2 regions of the Methylorubrum pseudosasae genome follow, and region 2 is predicted to be linked to the other one. Evidence: predicted binding sites of a transcription regulator. Region 2 holds the regulator's gene; the other holds the start of a gene.
The links. Region 2 encodes PhoB, which activates phosphate uptake and scavenging genes when phosphate is short. Its sites were predicted from a motif close to TGTCATNNANCTGTCAT; they were not measured.

Region 1 (10,564 bases), 2.0 Mb from region 2:
CGGACAGCGTCTGGCGGAACCGCGCCGAGTTCGTCCGGGGACGCGAGGAGATCGCGGCCTTCCTGCGCCGCAAGTGGGCGCGTGAGTTGGAGTACCGGCTGATCAAGGAAGTCTGGGCGCACCAGGGCAACCGGATCGCCGTGCGCTTCGCCTACGAGTGGCGCGACGACAGCGGCCAGTGGTTCCGTTCCTACGGTAACGAGAACTGGGAGTTCGATGAGGCGGGCCTGATGCGCCACCGGATCGCCTCCATCAACGATCTGCCGATCGCCGAAGCCGACCGGAAGTATCACTGGCCGCTCGGCCGCCGTCCCGACGACCACCCGTCCTTGAGCGATCTGGGGCTGTAGGGCGTGGCCCGTACCGTCGCCGAACGCTCCGACGTGTTGCCGCTGCTCGCGGAGGTGTTTCGCGAGCACGGCTACGAGGGCGCGAGCCTGTCGCTGATCTCGAAGGCGACGGGGCTCGGCAAGGGCAGCCTCTACCACTTCTTTCCCGGCGGGAAGGAGGAGATGGCAGGCGCCGTGCTCGCCGAGATCGACGGCTGGTTCGAGGCCAACGTCTTCCGCCCCCTGCGGGAGGCGGAAGACCCGGCGGCGGCCGTGGCGGCGATGTTTGCGACGGTCGCCGACTATTTCCGCTCCGGCCGCCGGGTCTGCCTCGTCGGGGCCCTGAGCCTAAGCGATGCCCGCGACCGTTTCGCGGGCCGTCTTCGGGATTACTTCGCCCGCTGGGTCGAAGCCCTCGCCGCGGCTTTGGGTCGGGCGGGTCATTCCTCGGTGTCGGCGGGCGAGCTTGCCGAAGAGGTCGTCGGCGGCATCCAGGGGGCGGTGGTGCTGACCCGCGCCCTCGACCGGCCGGAGGTGTTCGAGCGGATCCTGGCCGGATTACGGGTGCGGTGCCTTGCCCGACCCTGAGCGGTTTCAGCTCAGCGCGCGCAGCCGGCCAGGGCACTGTAACCGGAATAGACCACCCGGACCTTGCGGGCGCAGGTCTCGGCGGCGGGCATGGCGGCGACCGGCGCGATCTCGACGGGGGTGACCGCCACCGTCTTCTCGACGATGCCGCTGCCATCCTGCGTGGCGAAAGCGTTCGAAGCGCCCATCATGAGCGACGTGGTGGCGAGCGAGGCCGCGACGAGGGCGGCGAAAACAGTCAAACCCGTGCGCATGATCTGTCCGAAAGTGTTAACCGCTCGCCGAGAGGGCCGGAGCGTGGCTGTTCATTTGCCGTCTTAACTTGGCAGAAACCTTTGCCGTTCCCGCGATGCGGCCGCGTCCGGTAAAAAGATGTGCCGGGGCGCACCGGGGCCTCGCCACCGGCCCCGTTCGGCCCTCGGCCTCGCAAATGCCCGCCGGCGCCCCATATGAAGGAGACCCTCCGCGCAATCCCGTGCTTTGGGCGTTTTTGCGGAGACCGATATGGCTTATTCTTCGGATAAGGGCGGCGCACGCCCCGTGTCAGCGACCGACTTCAACGACCGCGTGAAGCAGTTGCTGGCGGACAAGCCGGCAATCCAGGCGGTGCCGAAGGACCGGACGGCCAAGCGGAACTTCACCCGCTCCGCGCCCCGGGCCTAGACCGATGACAGGGGGCGGCCCCGGCAGCGAGTTTGCTTGACACCCCGCCCCCCGCTCTTAAACGGTCCGGCACCTTCCCTCCTGTCGGACCTTCCATGCCGAGTGACGCCGACCTTTCGCCCACACGCTCGTTCCAGGGCCTGATCCTCACCCTGCAGCGCTTCTGGGCGGCCAAGGGCTGCGTGATCCTCCAGCCCTACGACATGGAGGTCGGCGCCGGCACCTTCCATCCGGCCACGACCCTGCGGGCCCTCGGCCCGAAGCCGTGGAAAGCGGCCTATGTGCAGCCCTCGCGGCGGCCGAAAGACGGGCGCTACGGCGAGAACCCGAACCGGCTGCAGCACTACTACCAGTTTCAGGTGATCCTGAAGCCGAACCCGCCGAACCTCCAAGAGCTGTACCTCGCCTCGCTGGAGGCGATCGGCGTCGATCTCAAGCTCCACGACATCCGCTTCGTTGAGGACGATTGGGAGAGCCCGACGCTCGGCGCCTGGGGCCTGGGCTGGGAGTGCTGGTGCGACGGGATGGAGGTGAGCCAGTTCACCTACTTCCAGCAGGTCGCCGGATTCGAATGCGCCCCGGTGGCCGGCGAGCTGACCTACGGTCTGGAACGCCTCGCGATGTACGTGCAGGGCGTCGAGAACGTCTACGATCTCAATTTCAACGGCGGCGAGGGTGACGAGAAGGTCACCTACGGCGACGTCTTCCTCCAGGCCGAGCAGGAATATTCGCGGCACAACTTCGAGGCCGCGGACACGGCGATGCTGTTCCGCCACTTCGCCGATGCGGAGAAGACCTGCCGCCTCTATCTCGAAGCCGGAGCCCCCGAGAGCGAGGGCGCGCGCCACCGCATCGTGCAGCCGGCCTACGACCAGTGCATCAAGGCGAGCCACGTCTTCAACCTGCTCGACGCCCGCGGCGTGATCTCGGTCACCGAGCGTCAGAGCTACATTCTGCGCGTGCGCGAACTGGCCAAGGCCTGCGGCGCCGCATGGTTGAAGACAGAGGCCGGCGGCCACGCCGCAGCCGCCTGAACGATGCGCCGCCGCGCCGTCCTCGCCCTCACCCTCGGGCTGCTCGTCGGCCCCGCCTTCGCGCAATCCGCGACCGACCCGGTGGAGACCGTGCGGGTCTTCTACGCGGCGGACGACATCAACGCGGTGCGCTTCTACGCCAAATCCCTACGCGCGCTCTACGAGCGCGACCAGCGCGAGGCCAAGGGCGAGGTCGGGCGGCTCGGTTTCGCCTTTCACGTTAACGGCCAGGACACCGAGCCGGGTTTCGCCAAGTCGCTGGCGCTCGCCCCGCTCTCGAACGACGGCGAGCGGGCCGAGGTGCGGGCGACTTTCCGCAACGGCGGGCCGCAGGAACTGCGCTACAACCTCGTACGCGAGGCCGGCGCATGGAAGATCGCCAACGTTCGCTCGCTGAAGGGCGAGACCTGGGATCTCGTCGCGATCCTGTCGGCGCCGCTGCCCTAGAGCCGTATCCGACCCCATTGCATCAGGCCGGCGTCTCTAGGTTTCTGTTTCAACACGCTTTCTTTCGCCGAACCGGTGTCCACTTCGTCGGAAAGCGCTTGAGCGCGTGGCCGCGCAGCGAACCGTCCCGTCATCGAAGCGACATCGGACGGGCGTAGGCGCGCCGCCTCACGAAGGTGGATGAGACGCGCCCGATGTCCGACACGCCCGACGCCCCGACCCTCGATGCGGTGATCGCGCAGCGCTTCTCCCGGCGCGACCTGATGCGTGGCTCGCTCGCCGCCGCACTCGCCGCCGGAATCGCACCGCAGACCGTCGCGGCTCCCGCCGAGGCCTCCGCCTTCGACTTCCCCGAACTCGCCGCCGGAATCGATGAGCACCTGCACGTGGCCGAGGGCTACGAGGCGAAACCCTTGATGCGCTGGGGCGACCCGCTGTTTCCCGAGGCGCCGGCCTTCGATCCGCAAAAGCAGAGCGCGCGGGCTCAGGAGCGCCAGTTCGGCTACAACAACGACTTCGTCGGCTTCATCCCGCTCGACAAAGACGGCCGGCGTGGCCTGCTCGTGGTCAATCACGAATACACCAATGCCGAGCTGATGTTTCCCGGCCTCGGGGCCGCCGACCGCAAGGGCGTGATCGCCGCCCTGAGCCCGGAACAGGTTGCGATCGAGATGGCCGCCCATGGCGGCTCGGTGGTCGAGATCGTCCGCGAGACGGAAGGCTGGCGCCCGGTGATCGGCTCGCCCTACACGCGGCGCATCACGGCGGAGACGCCGATCGCCCTCACCGGCCCGGCGGCGGGTCATCCCCGCCTCATGACCGAGGCCGACCCGAGCGGCCGGCGCGTGCTCGGCATGATCAATAACTGCTCGGGCGGTGTCACGCCCTGGGGCACGTGGCTCTCGGGCGAGGAGAACATCAACTACTACTTCTCCGGAGCTCTCCCTGCCGGACATGCGGAGGCCGGCAACGCGAAGGCGATCGGCCTGGGCAGCCCGCAATATGCCTGGAGCCGCTTCCATCCGCGCTTCGATCTCGCGCAGGCGCCGAACGAGCCGAACCGGTTCGGCTGGGTGGTCGAGATCGACCCGTTCGATCCGGCCTCGACGCCGAAGAAGCGCACGGCGCTCGGCCGGTTCAAGCATGAAGGTGCGGCGGGCGCGCGTTCGCTCGACGGACGCTACGTCGTCTATCTCGGCGACGACGAGCGCTTCCAGCACGTCTACCGCTTCGTCAGCGAGGGCCGGGTGCAGGCCGAGCGCGCGGCCAACGCCGACCTTCTCGATTCCGGCACGCTCAGCGTCGCCCGGTTCGAGCCCGACGGCACCGGCCGCTGGCTGCCGTTGGTGCACGGCGCGAACGGGCTCGATGCGAGCAACGGTTTCGCTGGCCAGGCCGACGTGCTGATCGAGACCCGCCGCGCCGCCAAGAGCCTCGGCGCCACACCGATGGATCGGCCCGAGGACATCGAGGCGAACCCGCGCACCGGCCGCGTCTACGTAATGCTGACCAACAACGGGAAGCGCACCGCCGATCAAGAGGAGCCCGCCAACCCGCGCGGCCCCAACGCCTTCGGCCACGTCATCGAGATCACCCCCGACGGCACCGACCACGCGGCCGCGATCTTCCGCTGGGAGGTGCTGGTGCGCTGCGGCGACCCGGCCAAGCCCGAGGTGAAGGCGAGCTTTTCCGCGCTCACCACGGAGAACGGGTGGTTCGGGATGCCCGACAACTGCACCGTCGACGGGCGCGGCCGCCTCTGGATCGCCACCGACGGCAACAACCGCCGTGCCACCGGCCGGGCCGATGGCATCTGGGCGGTGGAAACGGAAGGCCCGCGCCGGGGCACCGCGCGCCACTTCCTGCGGGTGCCGGTGGGCGCCGAGATATGCGGCCCCTGCTTCACCCCCGACGACGAGACCTTCTTCGTCGCCGTCCAGCATCCCGGCGAGCCCGACGAGGAGGGCGCCCTCGGCTCCTACGAGAAGCCCTCGACCCGCTGGCCGGATTTTTCACCCGACCTGCCGCCGCGGCCCTCCGTTGTGGCGGTGCGGCGGACGGGGGGCGGACGGATCGGCTGACGGGACTTTCATCCCGAGGAGACGCCGAATCGATCCGGAGAAACCGCGTCCTTGGACTGCTTCGCCGACGCGCGCGATGACGATGGGGCGGCGGTGACAGATGGGGACCATCTCCCGTCTCGACGCGGCCCGAGCGGGCGGCTATTCCCGCGCGCATGCCTGACCTTCTGCTCGAACTCCGCTCCGAAGAGATCCCCGCGCGCATGCAGCGGCGTGCGGCCGAGGATCTGAAGAAGCTCGTCACCGACGCGCTGGTCGAGCGCGGTTTCCTCTACGAGGGCGCAAAGGCCTTCGCGACGCCGCGGCGGCTGGCGCTGCACGTCGCCGGGCTGCCCGCCCGCTGCGAGGCGGTGCGCGAGGAGCGGCGCGGCCCCCGTGTCGGCGCGCCGGAAGCCGCCGTGCAAGGCTTCCTGAAGAGCGCGGGGCTCGCGAGCCTCGATCAGGCCACCACCGTCACCGATCCGAAGAAGGGGGAGTTCTACCTCGCGGTGATCGAGCGGCCCGGCCGCGAGACGCTCGACGTGCTCGCCGAGATCCTGCCGGGCATCATCAAGAGCTTCCCCTGGCCAAAATCGATGCGCTGGGGCGCGGCCTCGGCCCAGCCCGGCTCCCTGCGCTGGGTGCGCCCGCTGCAATCGATCGTCGCCACCTTCGGCCCCGAGACCGAGACGCCGGAGGTCGTGCCGTTCTCGGTGGATGGCATCACCGCCGGCACGGTCACGAGCGGCCACCGCTTCCTCGCGCCCGAACCCTTCGAGGTGCGCCGCTTCGACGATTACGTGCAGGCGCTGGAGCGCGCCGACGTGATCCTCGATGCCGACCGGCGCAAGGACATCATCCTGCACGACGCGAAGGATCTCGCCTTCGCCCGCGGCCTCGACCTCGTGGAGGACGAAGGTCTGCTAGAAGAGGTGGCCGGGCTGGTGGAACGGCCCGTGGTGCTGATGGGCTCGTTCGAGGAGCGCTTCCTGGAGATCCCGGCCGAGGCGATCCGGGCGACGATCCGCGCCAACCAGAAGTGCTTCGTGCTGCGCAAATCCGGCTCGGACGAGCTGGCGCCGGCCTTCGTCCTGGTCTCGAACCTCATCGCCTCCGATGGCGGCGCGGCGATCACCGCCGGCAACGAGCGCGTGGTGCGGGCCCGGCTCTCGGACGCACGCTTCTTCTGGGAGACCGACAAAGCGACGAAGCTGGAGGACCGCCTCCCCAAGCTCGATTCGATCGTCTTCCACGAGAAGCTCGGCACGCAAGGCGAGCGCGTCGCCCGCATCGCTGCGCTCGCGAAGGAAATCGCCCCGCTGGTCGGGGCCGACCCGGCTTTGGCCGAGCGCGCGGCCCGGCTCGCCAAGGCCGATCTCGTCACCGAGATGGTCGGCGAGTTTCCGGAATTGCAGGGCCTGATGGGCCGCAAATACGCGGCGCTTCAGGGCGAGCACGACAGCGTCGCCGCGGCGATCGAGGAGCACTACAAGCCGGTGGGTCCGAGCGACCGCGTGCCGACCGATCCGGTCTCCATCGCCGTGGCGCTCGCCGACAAGCTCGATACGCTCGCAGGCTTCTGGTCGATCGACGAGAAGCCGACCGGCAGCAAGGATCCGTTCGCGTTGCGGCGGGCGGCTTTGGGCGTGATCCGCGCCGTGATCGAACGGTCGCTGCGGCTGTCGCTGGCCTCCCTTCTGAAAGGCCGTTTCGCAAGCGGAAGCGACGAGCGCACGGCGGATCTCCTCGCCTTCTTCGCCGATCGTCTCAAGGTCTACCTGCGCGACCAGGGCGCTCGTCACGACCTGATCGACGCGGTGTTCGCCCTTCCCGGCCAGGACGATCTTTTGTTGGTCGTCCGGCGGGTCGAGGCGCTGGGCGCGTTCCTTGCCACCGATGACGGAAAAAACCTGCTCGCCGGCTACAAGCGTGCGGCCAACATCCTGCGCATCGAGGAGAAGAAGGACGGCGGCGCCTACGACGAGGCTCCCGATGCGGCGCTGGCCGCTTCCGGCCAGCCGGAGGAGCGGGCGCTCGCCGAGGCACTGGCGGCGGCCCGCCAGGAGGCTTCCGCGGCGGTGGCGGCCGAGGATTTCGCCGGGGCGATGCGGGCGCTGTCGCGGCTGCGGGCGCCGGTGGACGCCTTCTTCGAAAAGGTCACCGTCAACGCCGACGACCCGGCCCTGCGCAAGAACCGGCTCCTGCTCCTCAACGCCCTGCGCGCGGCGACCCGCGAAGTGGCCGACTTCTCCCGCATCGAGGGCTGACGGGGCGGCCCGGCCTCCCTGGCTCGGCGGGGCGATCCGGGCTTCGCGGCGGCGTTCGCGCGTGAGCGTAACATTTCCGCCGCAAGCCGTGAGGCAATCCGGGAAAGACCCCTCAAGATCGAGAGCTGTGGCTCCGCGGCAATCGTCGGTTGCCCTGGAACATGCTTCAGACTGGGGTTCGTTCCACCCGGAGCGCCTTCCGTCGAAGTGGTTGCCGGTTCGGCGAAGGAAGGCGCATCACAATGAGGGTCCGGAGGCGCCGACCCGATGGAATCAGGTCGACATCTCTCATGTCGGTCGATGCCCGGTTTCGATCCTCTCGCCTTGATCGACGCGTGTTACGCGGCGGCCGTCGAACCCGAGACGTGGTCTGACGCGCTCGACGGGATCGCCGATGCGGTCGGGGCCCGCGGTGCGGTGATCGTCTCGCACGATCCCGCGCGCACGGCGCAGACGCTGGCCTCCGAGCGGATCGCCGACGTGAATCTCGATTACGGCGTCGGCGGCTGGTGGCAGCATGACACGCGCATCCGCCTCGGCCGGGAACGCGGCATCATGCGGCCGGGCATGGTCACGGTCGACGAGATGTACCTCACGGCGGAGGAGAAGCGCGCCGATCCGTTCTTCCAGCACTTCATCGACCGGCACCGCCTCGCCAATCTCTGCGCCTATGTCGGGGCCGATCCGATGGACCGCCACACCCTGTCGTTCAGCGCCTCGCGCGATGTGCGCAACGGGCCGTTCGAGGGCGCCGAGATCGAGCGGATGGGGCTCGTCGGCCCGCACGTCATCCGCGCCTTCCGGCTGACGGCGCTCGTCGGCGAGATGCGGCGCGAGGCGGAGGGTCTGACCTCCGCCCTGGAGCGGATGCGCGCCGGCATCGTCGTCCTCGATGTCCGCGGCCGTGTCCGGCTTGTCAGCCCCGTGGCGGAAAGGCTGGCGGCGGGCTACCTCGCCCTGCGCACCGGTGCCGAACCGGAGGCGGCGGAGCCCATCGACAGCGCGCGGTTCGGCCGCTTCCTGGCGGATGTTCTGCCGGAGCGCAGTTGGCCGCGACAGGAGACGATCCTCCTGCGCCGCCGGGGCGGCGGGCGCCCGCTCTATGTCGAGGCGCTCCCCTTGCGCGGCGCCGATCCGTTTCCGGTGGCCGGCGCCGGGCTCGGCGGCGGCGTGGTCCTACTCCTGCGCGACCTGCTCGCGCCGAGCACGCGCCCGATCGAGCCGCTGCTGGAACAGCTCGGCCTCACCCGGGCCGAGGCGCGGGTCGCGGCACTGGTCGGCCGGGGCGCGGCGCCGCGGGAGGTGGCCGAGCAACTCGCCGTCGGCGAGAGCACGGTCCGCAGCCAGCTCAAGGCGGTCTACGGCAAGCTGGCGATCCGTCGGCAGAGCGAGCTGGCGGTCTTCATCACCCGTCTCGACAGCCTCTGACCACCGGATCTCTTATTCCGGCTCGTCCCGGCGCAGGCGCAGTTCGGGCGCGGGCAGCTCCGGTTCGGCGACCGGCGTGCCCTGGCTCTCCGAGCGGCTCGAATCCACGAACAGCCGCGCCTCGCCCTCGCGCACGCCGAGGCTGCGCAGGGCGTAGGTCATCATGCCGAGCGCCAGTTCCCGCTCGGCCATGAGGACGAGGCCGACGCCGTCCTCCTCCAACCGGCGGCGCTCGCTGTCGCTATGGGTTCGCACCACGCTGTCGATGCTGGGATTGGTCGCCCGTGCCTTGGTGAGCAGCCGGCGCGCCTGATGCGGGTCGGGCGTCGCGACGACGACGAGGCGGGCGGAGCCGATATCGGCGGCCTCCAGGATGCCGGGCGCCGTGGCGTCCCCGAACACCGCCGGCACGCCCTGGGCGCGCAACTCCTCGACCCGCCGCCGGTCGCGCTCCACCACCACGAAGGGCAGGTTCCAATCCTCTAACGCCTTGCCGATGGCGCTGCCGACACGGCCGTAGCCGATGATCACCGCGTGGCCGCTCATGCCGGGCGCGGATGCGTTGACCGGCAGCGGAGCGGCGGCGCGGCGCTCCAGGCGGCGGCGCAGCTCCGGCCGCTCGCCGAGCCAGCGCGACACCCGGCCGGCCAGTGCGAAGAACAGCGGGTTGAGGGTGATCGACAGCAGCGCGCCGCCGAGGATCAGGTCGCGCCCCTCCTCCGGCAGCAGCTTCAGCGAAATGCCGAGACCGGCCAGGATGAAGGAGAACTCGCCGATCTGCGCGAGGCTCGCGGCGATGGTCAGCGCCGTGCCGACGGGGTGACCGAAGGCGAGCACGATGGCGATGGCCGCCACCGACTTGCCGAGCACGATGACGCCGACCACGCCGAGGATCGAGAGCGGCTCGCGCAGGACGATGCCGGGATCGAACAGCATGCCGACCGAGACGAAGAACAGCACCGCGAAGGCGTCCTGCAACGGCAGGGAATCGGCCGCCGCCTGATGGCTGAGGTCCGATTCGGCGAGCACCATCCCGGCGAAGAACGCGCCGAGGGCGAAGGACACGCCGAACAGCTCGGACGAGGCGAAGGCAATACCGACGGCGCTCGCCAGCACGGCCAGGGTGAACAGCTCGCGCGAGCCGGTGCGGGCCGCCAGACCCAGCAGGTAGGGAATGAGGCGCCGCCCGCCGACGAGCATCACGGCGATGAACACGCCGACCTTGGCGAGCGTCAGCCCGAGCGTCACCCACAGGCCGTGCTCCGGCGGCCCGTGATGGCCGGCGGCCTGCATCGCCTCGCCGCCGAGCGAGGGCGCCAGCGCCGGCAGCAGCACCAGGGCCACCACCATGGCGAGATCCTCGACGATCAGCCAGCCGACGGCGATGCGGCCCTTGTCCGAGTCGAGAAGCCCCTGCCCTTCGAGCGCCCGCAGCAGCACGACGGTGCTCGCCACCGAGAGCGCCAGCCCGAAGACGAGGCCCGCCCCGGCCCCCCAGCCGAAGCCCCAGGCGAGACCCGCGCCCATGGCGGTCGCCACCGTGATCTGCACGATCGCACCGGGCAGGGCGATGGTGCGGACCGCGAGCAGGTCGCCGATGGAGAAGTGGAGCCCAACGCCGAACATCAGCAGGATGACGCCGAGTTCGGCGAGCTGGCTCGCCAAAGCCGGATCGCCGACGAAACCCGGCGTGAACGGGCCGATGGCGATGCCGGCGACGAGGTAGCCGACGAGCGGGGGAAGCCGCA
Region 2 (10,564 bases):
CGATCCCGTCGCGCGAATCGTCCGTCAGCACCTCGCGTCCGCCCATCCCGCCCCGCACCGACCCCACCAACGATGTCCTGGATCGCCCTGACCCATCCGCCCGACACCCTCGGCATCCTGGCCCTCGCCCTGCTGATCGAGGCCATGGCGGGTTATCCGGACCGCCTCTACAGGGCGCTCGGCCATCCTGTCACCTGGATCGGCCGACTGATCGCGGCGCTCGAACGCGGGCTCAACCGGGGCACGCCGCGAGCGCGCCGGCTCGGCGGCATCCTGGCGCTCACCGGGCTGCTCGCCACGGTGGCCGCCGTCACCCTGGGGCTGACGGCACTCGCCGCGCTCACGGGTCACGGGTTCGGGCTGGTGGTCCTCGCGATTCTCGCCGCCAGCCTGCCGGCGCAGCGCAGCCTGTTCGTCCATGTCCGGCGCGTCTCCGCCGCCCTGCGGACGGAGGGGCTGGCCGGGGGTCGCACTGCCGTCTCGATGATCGTCGGCCGAAACCCCGAGAGCCTCGACGAGGCGGCCGTGTGCCGAGCCGCGATCGAGAGCCTCGCCGAAAACTTTTCCGACGGCATCGTCGCGCCGGCCTTCTGGATCGGCGCGGGCGGGCTCACCGGCGGCGCGCTCTACAAGGCGATCAACACCGCCGACAGCATGATCGGCCACCGGACTCCCCGCTACGAAGCGTTCGGCTGGGCCGCGGCCCGTCTCGACGATCTCGTGAACCTGCCGGCCTCGCGGCTCACCGCCCTCCTGCTGATCGCGGCAGCGGCCCTGAGCCGGGATGTCTCTGCGGCGGGCGCATGGCGGGCGATCCGCCGCGACGCGGGCCGCCACCGCTCGCCCAATGCCGGCTGGCCCGAGGCGGCCATGGCCGGCGCGCTTGGCTTACGGCTCGCGGGCCCGCGCATCTACGGCGACACCCGCGTCGAGGATGCCTGGATGGGCGACGGGCGGGCCGAGGCCAACCCCGACGACATCGTGCGCGCGCTGAAGCTCTACCGGACGGCCTGCGCGCTGCAATTCACGCTGGTCGCGGCCGGGACCGGCCTTTGGCTCACCTTCGGCCGCTAAGGTTCTTGTCTTTGCATCATCTTTTTCCGAAAGCCGGCAATCGCCTTTCGGAATGATGCTCGAGCGTCCCTCAGCGCAGGCGCAGCAGCCCGTCGCAGTCGAGATGCGCTTCGAGATGGTCGGCAAAGCGGTCGAGCACCTCTTCGATGCCGGCCTCGTAGTGGGTGAGGCCCGGCGCAGCGCCGAGCCGGGCGAGCCAGGCCGCGCGTTGGCGATCGTCGGCGAACAGGCCGTGGACATAGGTGCCGGTCACGAGCCCGTCGCCGGAGACGGCCCCGTCGGCCCGGCCGTCGGCGAAGCGCAGCAGCGGTCGGGCGGTGTCCGGCCCGGTCGTGTCGCCGATATGCATCTCGTAGCCGGAGAACGGCGCGCCATCGCCAAGCGTCGTGCCGGTGGTGGCGACGAGGCGCTTCTCGCCCGTCATCACCGTCGCGACGTCGAGGAGGCCGAGACCCGGCCGGTCACGCGGCGCGCCTTCGATCCCCTGCGGATCGGCGATGGAGCGCCCGAGCATCTGGTAGCCGCCGCACAGCCCGAGCACGCGACGGCCGCGGCGCAGATGGGCGCGGATATCGATGTCCCATCCTTCCGCGCGCAGACATTCGAGGTCGTCGATCGTGGTCTTCGAACCCGGCAGGATGATGAGATCGGCTTCCGCCGGGACGGCCTCACCGGGCGGCACGAAGGTCACCGCGACGCCGGGCTCCTGCCGCAGCGGGTCGAGGTCGTCGAAATTGGCGATGTGCGGAAAGCGCAGCACCGCGATCAGCGGCACGGCGCCGTCACGGCGCGCTTGCGGGGCATCGAGCGCCACCGCGTCCTCCGGCGGCAGGCGGACGGCATCGGGAAAGAACGGCACGAGGCCGAACGGCGACCAGCCGGTGCGCGCGGCGATCAGAGTCATGCCGTCGGCAAACAGCGTCGGGTCGCCGCGAAAGCGGTTGACGATGAAGCCGCGGATCATCGCCGCATCGTCGGGCTCCAGCACCGCCTGCGTGCCGACGAGGCTGGCGATGACGCCGCCCCGGTCGATGTCGCCGACGAGCACCACCGGCGTTCCCGTCGCCCGGGCAAAGCCCATATTGGCGATGTCGCCCTGCCGCAGGTTCACCTCGGCCGGCGAGCCCGCGCCCTCCACGAGCACGATGTCCGCCTCGCCGCGCAGCCGCTCGAAGCTGTCGAGCACGGAGGCCATCAGGCGCGGCTTCCAGGCCTGGTACTCCCGCGCCCGCGCCGTGCCGATCATCCGCCCCTGCACCACCACCTGTGCGCCGACTTCGCTCTGCGGCTTCAGGAGCACCGGGTTCATGTGAACCGAGGGCGCGACCCGCGCGGCGCGGGCCTGGAGCGCCTGGGCCCGGCCGATCTCCCCACCATCGGCGGTGACGGCGGCGTTGTTCGACATGTTCTGCGGCTTGAACGGACGCACCGTCAGGCCACGCCGGGTGAAGGCACGGGCGAGGCCGGCCACCAGCAGCGACTTGCCGACATCGGACCCGGTCCCCTGGATCATCAGGGCGCGGGTCATCGGCGGTTCTTTGGTCGAGGCGCGGGCATCACGCTGCCATGGCATCGGGGCCGGGCGGCGTCGAGCCGATTTACGGCGCTCTGCGCTCGCTGCGCCGTGCCATCAGCCAGGAAAGCGCGCCCGCGGCATCGGGAATGGCGGGCACATCCGGCAGGGCAGGGCGGTCGACGATCACCACGGGAAGCCCGAGCCGACGTGCGGCCTCGATCTTCGGATAGGTCGCCGCGCCGCCGGAATTCTTCGTCACCAGCACCTCGATTCGCGCCTCGCGCATGAAGCGGATCTCGTCCGCGAGCGTGAAGGGGCCGCGGGCGCTGACGGTGACGAGGTTGGGCACCGGTAACGCATCGCCGACCGGCTCGATCGTGCGCACGACGTAAGCGTGCTGCGGCGCGCGGGCGAAGGCAGCCAGTTCCTGTCGGCCGATGGTGAGGAACACCGTTCTCGGTGCGGCGCCGAGCGCGTCGAGGCAGGCCGGCACGTTCGCCGCCGCGATCCAGTCGTCGCCGGGCTCGCGCTCCCAGGCCGGGCGGCGCACCGCGAGCAGCGGCACCGCCACAGCCCTGCTGGCCTCCGCCGCATTGGCCGAAATCCGCGCGGCGAAGGGGTGGGTCGCGTCGATCACCGCCTCGATGCCGTTCTCCGAAAGCCACCGCGCCAGCCCCTCCGCACCGCCGAACCCGCCGATGCGGGTCGGCACCGGCTCGGGCCGCGGCGCGGCGGTGCGACCGGCCATCGACAGCGTCACCGCGACATCCGGCTCGCGCGCCAGAAGGGCGACGAGCGCGCTGGCCTCGGTGGTCCCGCCGAGGACAAGGATGCGCAGGGGAGCGGCATCGGGATTCGACGTGGGATGGCGCGCAGGAGAACCCTGGTCGGCGGCTCCGGACATTCGTACAACCTGTCTCGCCCGCATCAGCCCGGCAAAGGCCGGGCGAGGTTTTCGACGTGAGACCCTTCTGCCGCGATTGCCTGACGATGCAAGCCGAGGGCGCTCTGCGCTGCCGCGGATGCGGCTCGCCGCGCCTGCTCTCGCACGCGGCCCGCGACGCCTTGAGCATCGCCCACGTCGATTGCGACGCCTTCTACGCAGCGATCGAGAAGCGCGACGACCCGGCCTTGCGCGACAAGCCGCTCATCATCGGCGGGGGCAAGCGCGGCGTCGTCTCCACCGCGTGCTATCTCGCCCGGATCTCCGGGGTGCGCTCGGCGATGCCGATGTTCGAGGCGTTGAAGCGCTGCCCCGACGCCACCGTGCTGCGGCCGGATATGGAGAAATACGCCCGCGTCGGGCGCGAGGTGCGGGCGATGATGCTGGCGTTGACGCCTTTGGTTGAGCCGGTCTCCATCGACGAGGCGTTCCTCGACCTCTCCGGCACCGAGCGCCTGCACGGGACGAGCCCGGCGCTCACGCTCGCCCGCTTCGCCGCACGGGTCGAGGCGGAGGTCGGCATCACGGTGTCGGTGGGACTGTCGGACAACAAGTTCCTGGCCAAGATCGCCTCGGACCTCGACAAGCCGCGCGGCTTCTCGATCATCGCGGGCGCGGACGCCGCGACCTTCCTCGCCGACAAGCCGGTCGGCATCCTGCCCGGTATCGGCGAAAGTGCACGAAACCGCCTCGCCTCCCTCAACATCCACCGCGTCGGCGACATTGCGCGGGTCGATCCGACGCGTCTCCAGGCATCCCTCGGGCGCGATGCGCTGCGTCTCATCGATCTCGCCGCCGGCCGGGACCGGCGGCCGGTGCGCCCGACCCGGGAGGCCAAGAGCGTCTCGTCCGAGACGACCTTCTCGGCCGATCTCACCCGGTTCGAGGATCTGCGGCCGATCCTGTGGCAGCTCTGCGAAAAGGTGTCGGCACGGCTTAAGCGGGCGGAACTCGCCGCCGGCAGCGTCACGCTGAAGCTGAAGGATGCCCGCTTCCGGCTGCGGACCCGCACCCGCGGCGGCCTGAAACCCACCCAACTCGCCGACCGGCTCTTCCGCGAGGGCGAGCCGATGCTGCGGGCGGCCTGCGACGGCACGGCCTTCCGGCTGATCGGCATCGGCGGCGGCGATCTCTGCGGCGCGATCCATGCCGACCGCGGCGATCTCGCCGATCAGGGTATCGAGCGCGTCGCCCGCCGCGAGGCGGCGCTCGACCGGCTGCGGGAAAAGTTCGGCAGCGCCGCGATTCAGCGCGGGCTCGTCTTCACCGGCGAGCCGGAGCGGCGGCGCACCTGACGCGCGGCGACTACTTCTTGCAGGTGGGATCGGCCTTCGGGTCGGCTTTGGCGAGGTCGAGCCGCGTCAGATTCCCGTCGATGGCGAAATCACCGTAATCGAGGTGCAGCCGCCCGCTGACGCCGTCCTCGTAGAGGTCGAAGGTGAGGGTGTAGATCGGCGTGCGCTCACCCGCTCCGGCGGTGAAGTAGCTCAGCGTCACCGGCCACCGGCGCATGCCGCCGTGGTCGCCCTCGCGCAGCGGCTTGTCGCGCTCGGTGTCGGCGGCGGGCGCAGCGTTCGGGCGGCCGATGATGGCCAGCGTGTCGTAGACCTTGCGCCCGTCATCCGAGCCGTCGAACACCTTGGCCGAGACTGTCGTCTCACCCGTCTTGGCCGCCTCGATCAGGCGGATCATGTGGTGGATCGGAAACAGGACCGCGCCCTCGGCCTGAAACTGGTCGCGCTTGGGCTCCTTGAGCTTCACCTTGAGCGCGTCGGCCGCCTCCGCTGTCCCGTCGACGGCCGGAGAGGGCGCGTTGTTGAGAACGGTCGTGGTGCGGAAGCGGAAGCTCTTGCCGTCGCCGTTCTCGAAGGTGGTGCTGCGCAGATCCGAGGTGCGGTCGCCGGACTCGCCGGAATTGAGCATCGTCACCTGACGCGTCTGCATGGTGTAGCCGCGGCAGGCGTCGCCCGAGAAATCGATGACGATGCGCCCGCGCACGCCCTCGACCGCCCGCGTCCCTTCGGAGCGCGCCAGCGACAGATCGTAGACCGCGCGGTGGTTGGCCAGCCGGATCGCGGCCTCGTTCGGAACCGGTGCGGCCGGCCCCGCGGCCATCGCGCTTCCCGGCATCGCGGCAAGGAGGAAAAGGGCCGGCGCGAGGCGCAGTCGCATGCGATCTCCCAAAGTCCGCTTGAAGTGGGTTGTCCACAGGCGGCAGGCCGGCGGACGACGTCCGTCACATAGTCATCCCGTCCGTCCGGACAATCTTTTTCGATCGCGCTCCCGACGCGACCGCGGACATCTCGGCGATACCAGCAGCCGCCCGGCACCCCGGCCAGCCGACCCTCACCCGATCCGGACGCTCGGAAAAGATCAAGTTTACGCAACGCGTTAACGGATGGCGGAGGATTCGCTTGCTCCGCTGCGGAAACCGATCCGTCTCACCGTCCGACGGGTCCGATTGCCGGGGGAAACCGGACCGTGAGACGCGCGGACCCTTGCTCCGCGGCCGAGCTGTCCTGTAGTCTCCACAGCGTCGCCAACGGCATCTTTGGCGTCTGTTAACCGACATGTGCAGGGCCGGATCTCGGGCCCTGGCCATGCCTGCTGTCGCCATGCGCGCCAGCCGCGCTGCCGGCCGGTCTCACGTTCAAGGATGTTTCGACGTGGAGGGGACAATGACGGAAGCGGTCCCGAGCTGGACGGATGAGCGCGTCGAGCTGCTTCGTCGCCTGTGGGACGACGGCCTGAGCGCCAGCCAGATCGCCCTGCAGATCGGTGGCGTCTCGCGCAATGCCGTCATCGGCAAGGTGCATCGCCTCGGGCTCTCCGGCCGCGTCAAGTCGATGGGTGCGGCGTCGCAGGGACGTCGCCGGGAGGGCTTGGCCGCCGAGGTCGAGATGGAGGTCGTGGTCGTCGAGGAGCCGACGCTGCCGGAGCCGCCCGCGATCGTCGCGCACAGACCCGCACCGGACTTCCCGCTGCCGCAGAAGCCTGCCCCGGAGCCGGTGGCCCTCGCGGTTTCCGAGCGGGTCACCATCATGGATCTGCGCGAATCGATGTGCCGCTGGCCGATGGGCGACCCGACCTCGCCGGACTTCCGCTTCTGCGGCGGCCGCGCGATCACGGGCCTTCCGTACTGCACCCAGCACGCGCAGATCGCCTATCAGCCGGCCGCCGAGCGCAAGCGCGACCGCCGCGTCGCCGGTTTCCGCTAAAGGCTCCAAGAGAAGACAGCTGGGCACGCCCGCGACGACGGGCGATTGCCGACGTGCACCGAGTGGGGACGGGCTTTGCCCGACCCGCAGGACCGCCCCCTAGACCAAATCCCATTGATTCCTTCGAGCCAAATCCGGTCGATCCGTTCGGATTGCGGATTTGGACTTGGCTCAAGCGCCGCGCGGGCTGAGCGAGACAGTTCCCCCTTCGATCAGGCGGAGACCGTATCACTCCGCTCCGGCGAACATCTCGTCGAACGAGTAGCCGGAGCCGCGCACGGTGCGGATCGGGTCGCTCTGGCGCGGGCGGTTGATCGCCTTGCGCAGGCGGCCGACATGAACATCGACCGTGCGCTCATCGATGTAGACGTCGTGGCCCCACACGCCGTCGAGCAACTGCTCCCGCGAGAAGACCCGGCCGGGGCTCTGCATCAGGTATTCGAGCAGCTTGAATTCGGTCGGCCCGAGATGGATCTCGCGGCCCTGCCGGCGGATGCGGTGGCTGACGCGGTCGAGCTCGATATCGCCCGCCACGAGCATGTCGGAGACGTGGGTGGGCTTGGCGCGGCGCAGGAGCGCACGGACCCGGGCGAGCAGCTCCGGCACGGAGAACGGCTTGACGACGTAGTCATCGGCGCCGGTCGAGAGGCCGCGCACACGGTCGGTCTCTTCGCCCCGGGCGGTCAGCATGATGACCGGCAGGCGTTCGGTCTCACGGCGGGCACGGATGCGCCGGCACAGCTCGATCCCCGAGAGCCCCGGCACCATCCAGTCGAGGAGTACGAGGTCGGGCGTGGTCTCGTGCAGGCGAAGGTCGGCCTCGTCGCCGCGAACCGCGACATCGACTTGGAAACCCTCCGCTTCGAGATTGTAGCGCAGCAGGGTCGTCAGCGATTCCTCGTCCTCGACGATCAGGATGTGCGCACTCGTCATCGCCCGTCTTTCCATCCGTCACGCCCGGCCCTCGAGAGAGGAGCCGGAGACGTCTCTTGATCGCCGCGCGCGCCGAAAACCTTCGGTGTCAGGTGCTCGGCGTAATCGTCGCGTAGTTCGAAGCGTCGTTCTTGGGCCGCTCGGCCGTCGGCGTCTCGCCGGTGACGAGGTATTCGATGGTTTCGGCGACGTTGGTGGTGTGATCGCCGATCCGCTCGACGTTCTTGGCGCAGAACAGCAGGTGCGTACAGAACGAGATGTTGCGCGGATCCTCCATCATGTAAGTCAGGAGTTCCCGGAACAGTGAATTGTAGAGCGCGTCGATGGCGCTGTCCCGCTCCCACACCTCGCGGGCGGCGGTCACGTCGCGGCTCGCATAGGCATCGAGCACGTCCTTGAGCTGTTCCTGCACGAGGTCGCTCATGTGCTGGACGCCGAGCACGATCTTCTGCGGCTGGGCCTGATCGCTGATCGCCACGACGCGCTTGGCGATGTTCTTGGCGAGATCGCCGATCCGTTCCAGGTCGCCCGAGACGCGGATGCCGGAGATCGTCTCGCGCAGGTCGATGGCCAGCGGCTGACGGCGTGCGATGAGGAGAACCGAACGCTCCTCGATCTCCCGCTGCAGCAGGTCGAGGCGCTTGTCGGCGACGATCACCGCCTGAGCGAGGGTGGTATCCCGGCGCACCAGCGCGTCGGTGGCATCCGTCATCATCTTCTCGGCCACGCCGCCCATCTCGGCGATGGAGCGGCGCAGGTTCTCGAGGTCGGTGTCGTAGGAGGAGACGATATGGTCGGCCATGTCGCGAATTTCCCGATCAGGCGGTCGGACGAGGGCGCTCTCAAGCTGCGATGGACATGGGTCCGGCGGAAGAGGGCGCGTCTCAACGAGGGCGCAAGGGGGCTGCGACTGTCGTGCAGTCGCGGCCGATCTCAGCCGAAGCGGCCGGTGATGTAGTCCTGGGTCTGCCGTTTGGCCGGGTTCATGAAAATCTTCGTGGTCGCGTCGAACTCGATCAGCTCACCGAGATACATGAACGCCGTGAACTGCGAGATGCGGGCGGCCTGCTGCATGTTGTGCGTCACGATGACGATCGTGAACTCGGTCCGCAACTGCTCGATCAGCTCCTCGATGCGTCCGGTGGAGATCGGGTCGAGGGCCGAGGTCGGCTCGTCGAACAGGATGACCTCGGGGCGCTGTGCCACGGTGCGGGCGATGCACAGGCGCTGCTGCTGGCCGCCGGAGAGGCCGGTGCCGGACTGCTTGAGCTTGTCCTTCACCTCGTCCCACAACGCGGCCTTGCGCAGGGATTCCTCCACGCGCACGTCGAGCTCGGCTTTCGGAAGCTTCTCGTAGAGGCGCAGGCCGAAGGCGACATTGTCGTAGATCGACATCGGGAAGGGCGTCGGCTTCTGGAACACCATGCCGACGCGCGAGCGCAGTTCGTTCAGGTCGATCTTCGGGTCCAGAACGTTCTGCCCATCGAGCAGGATCTCGCCTTCCGCGCGCTGCTCCGGATAGAGGCTGTAGATGCGGTTGAAGGTGCGCAGCAGTGTCGACTTCCCGCAGCCCGAAGGCCCGATCAGCGCGGTCACCTGCCGGTCGCGGAAATCGAGGTTGATGTCCTTCAGGCCATGGAAGCTGCCATAGTAGAAGTTGAGATCCTTGCAGGCGATGCGCACCGGAGCCTTGACGTCGGCCGGGCTTCGACCTTCGAACTGGCTGCGGATCGCGGGGGAGGCGCTCATCGGATTGTCTCGCAGGTAGGAGGTCTGTCCGGGGGGCGGCCTCAGCGCGCCCGCTGGTCCTTGATCACAAGGCGGGCCACCACCGACAGGGCCAGGATGGTGACGGTGATGAGAAGGGCGCCCGCCCAGGCCAGGCTCTGCCAGTTCGGATAGGGCGACAGCGCGAACTGGTAGATCATCACCGGCAGGTTGGGCACGCCGCCGAGAAGGTTCGCGTTGAACCAGCTGTTGTTGTTGAGCGCCGTGAACAGCAGCGGCGCGGTCTCGCCGGCGATGCGGGCGAGCGCCAGGATGATGCCGGTGACGACACCCGCACTCGCCGCCCGCCAGGTGATCGCGCGGATGACGAGGGAGCGGGGCGCGCCGAGCGCGGCGCCGGCCTCGCGCATCTGGCTCGGCACGAGACGCAGCATGTCCTCGGTGGTGCGCACGATCACGGGGGTGGCGATGATGGCCAGCGCCACCGCGCCGGCCCAGCCGGAATAGGTCCCCATCGGCCGCACCATCAGCGTGTAGACGAAAAGGCCGATCAGGATCGAGGGGGCCGAGAGCAGCACGTCGTTGAGGAAGCGGATGATGTCCGCGATCTTCGAGGTGCGGCCGTATTCCGCGAGGAAGGTGCCGGCCATCAGCCCGATCGGCGTGGCGATGACGATGCCGATGAACGTCATCACGAGGCTGCCGAGGATGGCGTTGGCGATGCCGCCGCCCACGGAGCCCGGCCCCGGCGTCGGCTCCGTGAGCAGGGCGGGGGTGAAGCCCTTCACGCCCTCGACGATCAGCATCAGCAGGATCGAGCCGAGCACGACGATGCCGAGCAGCGTGGCGAAGGTGCTCGCCAGGATCAGGACGCGGTCGGCGATCCGGCGGCCGGAGCGCACACGGCTCGCCCTCCGGGGGCGTTCGGCCGTTGCGAGGGGAGTGCTGGCATCCATGGCGCGTCGTTTTCCGAGGCTGGCGGCGTTGCGGACGTTTCGGTTCAGGCGACCTTGGTGCGCCGCACCAGCAGGCGCGCGATGATCAGCACGACGAAGGTGATGATGAAGAGCAGGCAGCCGAGCGCCATCAGCGAGGAGAGCTGGAGCCCGTCGGCCTCGTTGAACTCGTTGGCGATGCGCGAGGCGATGGTCG

Region 1: M2437_RS17875 (PhoX family protein) is a predicted target of PhoB. The motif match lies at 3,190-3,206, and genes of this name have one in related genera.

Annotation. Positions count from the first base shown of each region.
Region 1 is NZ_JAQGDU010000002.1:3,579,332-3,589,895, forward strand. Features, by position in the region: gene M2437_RS17845 (nuclear transport factor 2 family protein) at 1-350, shown strand, start outside; gene M2437_RS17850 (TetR/AcrR family transcriptional regulator) at 354-917, shown strand; gene M2437_RS17855 (hypothetical protein) at 929-1,171, opposite strand; gene M2437_RS17860 (hypothetical protein) at 1,458-1,580, shown strand; gene M2437_RS17865 (glycine--tRNA ligase subunit alpha) at 1,676-2,614, shown strand; gene M2437_RS17870 (DUF3828 domain-containing protein) at 2,618-3,061, shown strand; gene M2437_RS17875 (PhoX family protein) at 3,256-5,142, shown strand; gene glyS (glycine--tRNA ligase subunit beta) at 5,298-7,388, shown strand; gene M2437_RS17885 (helix-turn-helix transcriptional regulator) at 7,713-8,816, shown strand; gene M2437_RS17890 (cation:proton antiporter domain-containing protein) at 8,829-10,564, opposite strand, start outside.
Region 2 is NZ_JAQGDU010000002.1:1,603,098-1,613,661, forward strand. Features, by position in the region: gene cobD (threonine-phosphate decarboxylase CobD) at 1-46, opposite strand, end outside; gene cbiB (adenosylcobinamide-phosphate synthase CbiB) at 73-1,074, shown strand; gene M2437_RS08475 (cobyric acid synthase) at 1,145-2,602, opposite strand; gene M2437_RS08480 (cobalt-precorrin-6A reductase) at 2,673-3,494, opposite strand; gene M2437_RS08485 (DNA polymerase IV) at 3,551-4,828, shown strand; gene M2437_RS08490 (cell envelope integrity EipB family protein) at 4,839-5,705, opposite strand; gene M2437_RS08495 (GcrA family cell cycle regulator) at 6,212-6,751, shown strand; gene phoB (phosphate regulon transcriptional regulator PhoB) at 6,980-7,684, opposite strand; gene phoU (phosphate signaling complex protein PhoU) at 7,773-8,486, opposite strand; gene pstB (phosphate ABC transporter ATP-binding protein PstB) at 8,618-9,433, opposite strand; gene pstA (phosphate ABC transporter permease PstA) at 9,475-10,368, opposite strand; gene pstC (phosphate ABC transporter permease subunit PstC) at 10,413-10,564, opposite strand, start outside.